DNA from 2 places in the Paenibacillus sp. G34 genome. Region 1 is predicted to be linked to the other one. Evidence: riboswitches for the same ligand, from Rfam matches in the RefSeq annotation. Region 1 holds a riboswitch; the other holds the start of a gene.

What was found. Region 1 has a riboswitch for thiamine pyrophosphate ahead of AC1VYS_RS02390 (ABC transporter substrate-binding protein). Riboswitches for the same ligand answer to the same signal wherever they lie in the genome.
Region 2: another riboswitch for thiamine pyrophosphate. It lies ahead of thiM (hydroxyethylthiazole kinase); the one in region 1 lies ahead of AC1VYS_RS02390 (ABC transporter substrate-binding protein).

Annotation. Positions count from the first base shown of each region.
Region 1 covers NZ_CM166469.1:500,866-504,255, forward strand. Annotated here, with positions in the region: gene AC1VYS_RS02380 (ABC transporter permease) at 1-491, opposite strand, end outside; gene AC1VYS_RS02385 (MTH1187 family thiamine-binding protein) at 491-781, opposite strand; gene AC1VYS_RS02390 (ABC transporter substrate-binding protein) at 1,202-2,245, opposite strand; TPP riboswitch at 2,462-2,574, opposite strand; gene AC1VYS_RS02395 (hypothetical protein) at 2,942-3,121, opposite strand.
Region 2 covers NZ_CM166469.1:1,036,483-1,039,872, forward strand. Annotated here, with positions in the region: gene thiE (thiamine phosphate synthase) at 1-8, opposite strand, end outside; gene thiD (bifunctional hydroxymethylpyrimidine kinase/phosphomethylpyrimidine kinase) at 8-820, opposite strand; gene thiM (hydroxyethylthiazole kinase) at 820-1,629, opposite strand; TPP riboswitch at 1,977-2,079, opposite strand; gene AC1VYS_RS04640 (radical SAM/SPASM domain-containing protein) at 2,309-3,190, shown strand.

The DNA of each region.
Region 1 (3,390 bases):
AAGATATGATGGCGCTTCGCACCTGCCATACGCATATAGTTCATCATCGCCGCATCGGTGCGTGTTAGTCCATCCATGGCCGCAACCGCCACTGGGAAGAAGCAGACCAGAATGATCGTAATCAGCTTGGGCAGTAGGCCAAAGCCGAACCAGATCAGCAGGAGTGGTGCGAGTGCAATGGTTGGAATATTTTGACTAAGAATAAGTAATGGGTACAAGGCTGATTTGAGAAAAGGAATCAGATGCAGCACCATCGCAATCAGCAGGCCAACGGCTGTCCCTGCCGCGAAACCGATAAGTGTTAACTGAATTGTCGCAGAAGCATGCATACCGAGACGATCAGCCTGAGAAGCTGCTTCATGAGCAATGTCAGACGGTGCAGGCAGCATCCATTTCTCAATATGGAACAGGGAGACCGCCCCCTGCCATATGGCAATAAAGAGAATAACCGCCACAAGGGGCGGCCATACACTTTTGAAATAGGTGAACATTAGCGATATTTCTCCGTCAGTGTATCCATGCTGAATCCGTCCGGACTGTGTGCGATTTTGATCTGGGAGATGATGCTGGGGCTTCCAGCTTCCACAAGCACCTCGTGCATTTTGCGGACAACCTCCAGCAGCTCATCCAGTTCACCCTCCATCGTGGTGTCGAGTGCATTGACCTGATATTTCAGGCCCGATTGTTGAATAACTTCGATGGCGCGGTCTACGTAAGGATAGGAGTTCTCGCCGTTTGGCGTTTTGGGAATCACCTGTATGCTGAGCAATGTACTTGCCATGAGAGAAAATTCTCCTTTCGAGTGTGAGTAAAATGAAAAGTTGATCGTTACACGTGCCACTTCAATGCCAGAGTAACTTCCCGATTGCTGTAATCTTCAAGCTTTTTGAACCATTCTATATAAATTTAACTAAAGAAAGTTTACACAGACAATCCGATGACAGAATAACCTTCCAATCGCTGTTATCCCCAGATTTTTTGATTCCTTTTCCAAAGGGGAAAATCCGGTGATAAAGGCGACCGCTCCGCTTTTTCAGGTTTTTTCTGTCCTCTCCGTTAATGTGTAAACGAGTAGTTCAACTGATGTAGAAAGGGGAAACTCGGCGGATTTTATAAGCGATCGCTTCGCTTCTTCAAGCTGTCCCTGTACTCTTCGTTCAAAAAGTGTAAATATCAAATTTCATGGTTACACTTAATTTTATTATTGCTGTGGTAAAAATTCGTTGGTGTATGCTTTCGTTACATCGATCTCTTTATCCAGCAGTTTCTTGCTGAACATCCAGTCGGTGTAATTCTTCCACACCTCTTCCTTTTGTTCACCCCAGCGCGGTGCATCATCTTTGTATTTCGGGCTGAGCCACTTTTGGCTTGCGATTACTAATTCTTTGTCCAGATCGGGAACAGCTTTGATCAAAATGTTCGCTGCTTCTTCAGGGTGATCTATCGCATATTGATATCCTTCAGAAGTGGCCTTCAGGAAAGCCTTCACCAGTTCAGGGTCTTTCTGAATCGTCTGTTCATTGGTCACGAGTACAGGTGTGTAGTAGTCCAGCGCTTTGGCATAATCCTTCACATATAACATGTCAATTGGTTCCCCGCGTAATTCAGCCTCAATTCCCGTCCAGGCGTAGAATATCCACGCAAAGTCGATGTCCCGTTTCACGGCTGTGAAAAAGTCGGCATCGCCCATGTTAATCTTTTTGACTTTGGATACGTCGGCACCTTCGCCCTCCATAATGGATTGCATCACCGCTTCTTCTACCGGGGAACCCCAGCCGCCGTAAGTTTTACCTTCAAAGTCTTTAGGTGATTTGATCTTACGATCCACTGGAGCGGCAAAACCGGATGTATTATGCTGAATAACTGCGGCAATCGATACAAGCGGAACGTCCTGCGTACGCGCCTGAGTTACACTTTCCTGATAACTGACGCCAAACGGTACCTCACCCGAGGCAACCATCGTATCCGCACCGCCGGCTCCCGGCTGTACAATCTCCACATTTAAACCCGCTGCTTTATAAAAACCTTGGTCCACCGCTGCATACAGACCGGTATGATTCGTATTTGGAGTCCAGTCGAGCACGACTTTTACATCTTTCAGTGCAGTACTGCTCCCCTCATTGGTTTGGTCCGAACCAGTCGCATTTTTCTGCTCTGCTGGAGCAGCTTCTTTGCCACCACATGCAGCTAGGGTAACGAGTAGCACACACATGAGTAACATTCCCATCGTTTTACGCCATTTCATCGTGTTTCTCTCCTTCGGTATGTCCGGCCTGATGGCACGGGGGTACTCCTTGGCTTCATATCCAATCCCTTTGCATAAATCGACGAATTTATACTCGCGGGTTATCCGAATAACGTCATTTTTCTGTTTCTGCATGTCAAAAGAAAACAAAAAAAGCGCCCCGTAATCCGGGACGCGTGCAGGCGTGAGAGAGTGGCGTTCAGCTTATAGCTGTGCCGTTGCAATATACTCCGATTCCTACGCTGGCATGATCCAGATCAGGTCTAAGGGTTAGTATCTTGATGGGATACACTCTCAGCCGGCCAATTCCGACTCCCCTGGGAAACTATGAAGTTACGGGCATTACTAGGTGTAATTATAGGCCAGTGACTGGATTGTGTCTAGGGCATATCTTGAAACCTACTGAAGTGCATCTTTTACCCCTTTTTCGCCCCTGTTAAGTCACCGCCCCTTGACGTGCCCTGGCACGCCTCCGATTGTCTATAATGATCCAAGTTACAGAAAGGATGAGTATATTGCCAGTAAGTAAGCAAGAAAGAACAATTGATTTTTGGTTTTTCGATCTTATAAGCAAACTCCCCATACATTCCAAGTTTCTATAACATCTGGAATGTGGGGAGTGTGCTAGGTTAAACGAATCTAGTTCTGAAAAGAATCAGATATGATTTGATGTAAACTTTATGTTTATTGTCTTTTTTAATTAGTTCTAAAGTAAGCTATACCATAAAAAATACCAACAATGACGACTGCTAAAACCAAAGTCGTTATTATTCCGCTCTTTAAAGAACTTCCCTGAGCTTGATGAGCCATTTCTTCTGCTCTTCGTTTGGTGGCTTCATCCTCGGAACCATTTAGATTATTGGGTTTCATATTCATAAAGTCACAGCTCCCTTCGGTAGGTATATTTTAGCATATTTACCATGATATGTGTAGATAATGCAAGGTACCTTTGGATTCCGGAAATTCTCCAGAGACGTAATGATTGCTTATAACGTCTATTTTGTTATTTCAACTCCCCAAGCATTTTTCTCCTGTTGTCCTCATTGTGAGCACTCTATATTTTCGTCCTTTTTTCTTCCAAACACCTCTTTATCTTAGACGTAATAATGAATGATGTTCGTTATAATGAAACAAGAACATATGTT
Region 2 (3,390 bases), 540 kb from region 1:
CTACGCATCAGCGTTCACCTCGCTGTCTGCGCTGGTACGCAAAGTGATTCGTTGGCCCGTGCCCGGTCCCGAATCCCAGCTCATCTTCAATGGCTGCCTGAATGAATGCTCGAGCGGTCGTAACGGCAGCCAGAATAGGGGAACCCTTCGCCAGTTCCGCGGTAATGGCAGCAGAGAATGTGCAGCCGGTTCCGTGGGTATGACGTGTCATGACACGAAGGTTCTCCAAATAATGAAAGGAATGCCCGTCATACAAGACATCAATAACCATACCGCTGCCGGTATCATGTCCTCCTTTGATCAAGGCATACGTTGAACCCATCCGCACCAATTGCTTGGCGGCTTCCTCACGCTCGCTCAGGTTCCGAATCGATTTCCCGATAAGTAGTTCGGCTTCCGGGATGTTAGGTGTAATAAGCAAGGCATGGGGGAGCAGATCATGAATGAGTGCTTGCACAGCCTCCTGTTGCAGCAGAGGCGCACCTCCTTTGGCAACCATCACCGGATCGATGACCAGATTAGACCAGCCGAATTGCTGCCATTTTGCCGCAACAAGACGAATAATCTCTGCACTATACAGCATACCTGTCTTGATGGCACGCGGCTGAAAGTCGGTTCCCGTTGAATCAAGTTGCTGTGCAATGCCATCATAATCAATTGGAAACACGCCTTGAACCCCTGTTGTGTTCTGCGCGGCGATTGCAGTAATGACCGTCATGCCGTATACACCAAGTTCCTGAAAGGTTTTGAGGTCCGCCTGAATTCCTGCACCGCCACCATTATCAGACCCGGCAATCGTTAACGCTTGAGCAATATTCATTACACACCTCCACGAATCTGACGGATTTGTGCATGCTCGGAGAACAGTGAAGGTGTGACCTGCGCCAGTTGATTTAACAATTCAATCTGAAAGCTGCCCGGCCCCTGATGAGCCGTTCGCACTGCAGCCTGTTCAGCGGCTATACCATAGGTTGAGACAGCCTCCACCACACTGTTCAGCAAGTCGCGCCTCGGCTTGGCAATCGCAGCAAAAGCACCAATAACTGAGCTGAGCAGACAGCCTGCCCCGGTAACTTGGGTGAGCAATGCATGTCCGTTGCTTGTGAGGAAAGTATGATATCCGTCAGTAATAATGTCGTACTGGCCTGTAATGACAACAATACAGTCAAGCTGTTGCGCTGCCCGCTCGGCAATGTCTATTCGGTCTCCCTCGCCAGCCCCGGCATCCACACCTTTGATATTCCATGGTACACCAATGACATGAGCGACTTCGGCGACATTGCCTCGCAATACCGTAAGGCGAAGCTCACGAACCAGCATCTGTACTGTATCCGTGCGATATGTTGTGGCTCCTGCACCGACAGGATCAAGTACAACAGGTACATGATGTGCATTAGCTGATTGTCCGGCTAGACGTATCGCTTGAATGACCCTTTCATCCAATGTGCCGATGTTCAGAACCACCGCGCCAGCCATTCGAGCGACGTCAGCGACTTCTTCCTGAGCATAGGCCATAAACGGAGAGGCTCCGAGGGCAAGCAGACCATTTGCCGTAAAAGGGGCAACCACAAGATTGGTAATATTATGAACCAAAGGATTGAGTGATCGTACACGTTCCAGATAAGACATCGCCATTTCCTCCTTGATTTCGAATGATCTTGATGGTGATGAGAGTGAATCACACTCAGATATCGACAAGAAGAGCATTTTGCATCATGCTCCCAATAACTGCTTTCTTCTCACGGGATGACAGAGATTTTATATTCGGAACATTTGAATCCATACTCGGGAAAGGAATTTTCCTTGTTTCGAAATTTTTATTTTGAACGGCTAGTTTCTCGGTCATCAAGCAACCAGCACACTAGTAACCACATCGCCAAAATTCAAAAAAGCCCCGCCCATTTCCGGAGAAATGAGCGGAGCTATACGTTTGAACTGAAGTTGACCCCATTAAGGATAGAGATCATCCACTGCCAATAAAAGCTGCTCCACTTCCCTCCGCTGGTATAATCCAGATCAGGTTCAAAGGGTCCGAATCGTCGTATTCGTCTCAGCCGCAAGGCTCCCCCAGTGTAAATGTACAAGATATGCAGTTATGTCCTCAGCATATATCCAACTTGGCTTAATGTAAATAGGGAGGGTATGTGTGTTTTGAAATTATGATGAAAATATACTGGACTTTTGTTGGGATCCTCTGATTACGATTTACCTAGGCTCGTTAACCCGATATAATGGGGATTGGCTCATATGGCCGTACTACGAATGAGGGCAGGACTGTTGTTCCTCCCGGCAGAATGGGGACCCTGAGTTGAAAACGTTCAAGAAAGTATATATTGAAATTACAAGCATCTGTAATTTGGCATGCAGTTTTTGTCCGCAAACGAAGCGAGCCAAAGGATTTATCGACCCTGAAGTCTTTAATAATATATTGGATCAGATCAAACCACACACGAAACATATCTACCTGCACGTCAAAGGGGAACCGCTCCTTCATCCCAAAATTGACTTGCTGCTGGATATGGCTCATGCCAAGGGATTTAAAGTTAACATTACGACCAACGGTACACTGCTGCCGAAGACACAGCATAAATTATTGGGTAAACCTGCACTGAGACAGATGAATTTCTCACTGCACAGCTTTGATGGTCATGAAGGTTCTACGGATCGTGACGGATACTTACGTAACATTTTGTCTTTTGTGCGTGAAGCGGTGAAACATAATGTCATTGTGTCGTTCCGATTATGGAATCTGACACAGGATAACTTCACCAATGCTCAGATGAATCGAAATCGGGAGACGCTTGAGGTGCTCGAACGGGAATTTAATCTGGACTTCCGGATTGAAGAAAAGGTTCTTCCAGGTAGCGGCGTAAAAATTGCACCTAACGTATACCTGAATCAGGATCATGAATTCCAGTGGCCAAGTCTCGATGCCCCTGAAGATGATGGTAAAGGTTTTTGCCATGCACTTCGTAGTCAGGCAGCTGTGCTTGTTGATGGAACCGTGGTTCCATGTTGTCTGGATGGAGAAGGGGTCATCAACCTTGGGAACATCCATGAGAAGTCTTTTTCCGACATTGTGGACGGAGAGCGTGCAAACAATCTGGTGTACGGTTTTTCCAAACGGGAAGCCGTAGAAGAACTTTGCCGCAAGTGCGGATACCGTCAGCGGTTCGGAGCAGGAGCTTGAGAAGGTGTGGCACATCGTAGGATAATTTCTAGCGAAGTCAGGCTTGTCTGAGAAGTATAGATAAAACGTTTTAAGGTCCTATTGCCTGGCATCAGACGATAGGGCTTTTTTTAATGGAATTTAAAGGTAAAAACAGCATATTACGAGTTAATATCGGTGCATATCAAAAATACGATATTCAAATAACAAGGCATTACCAT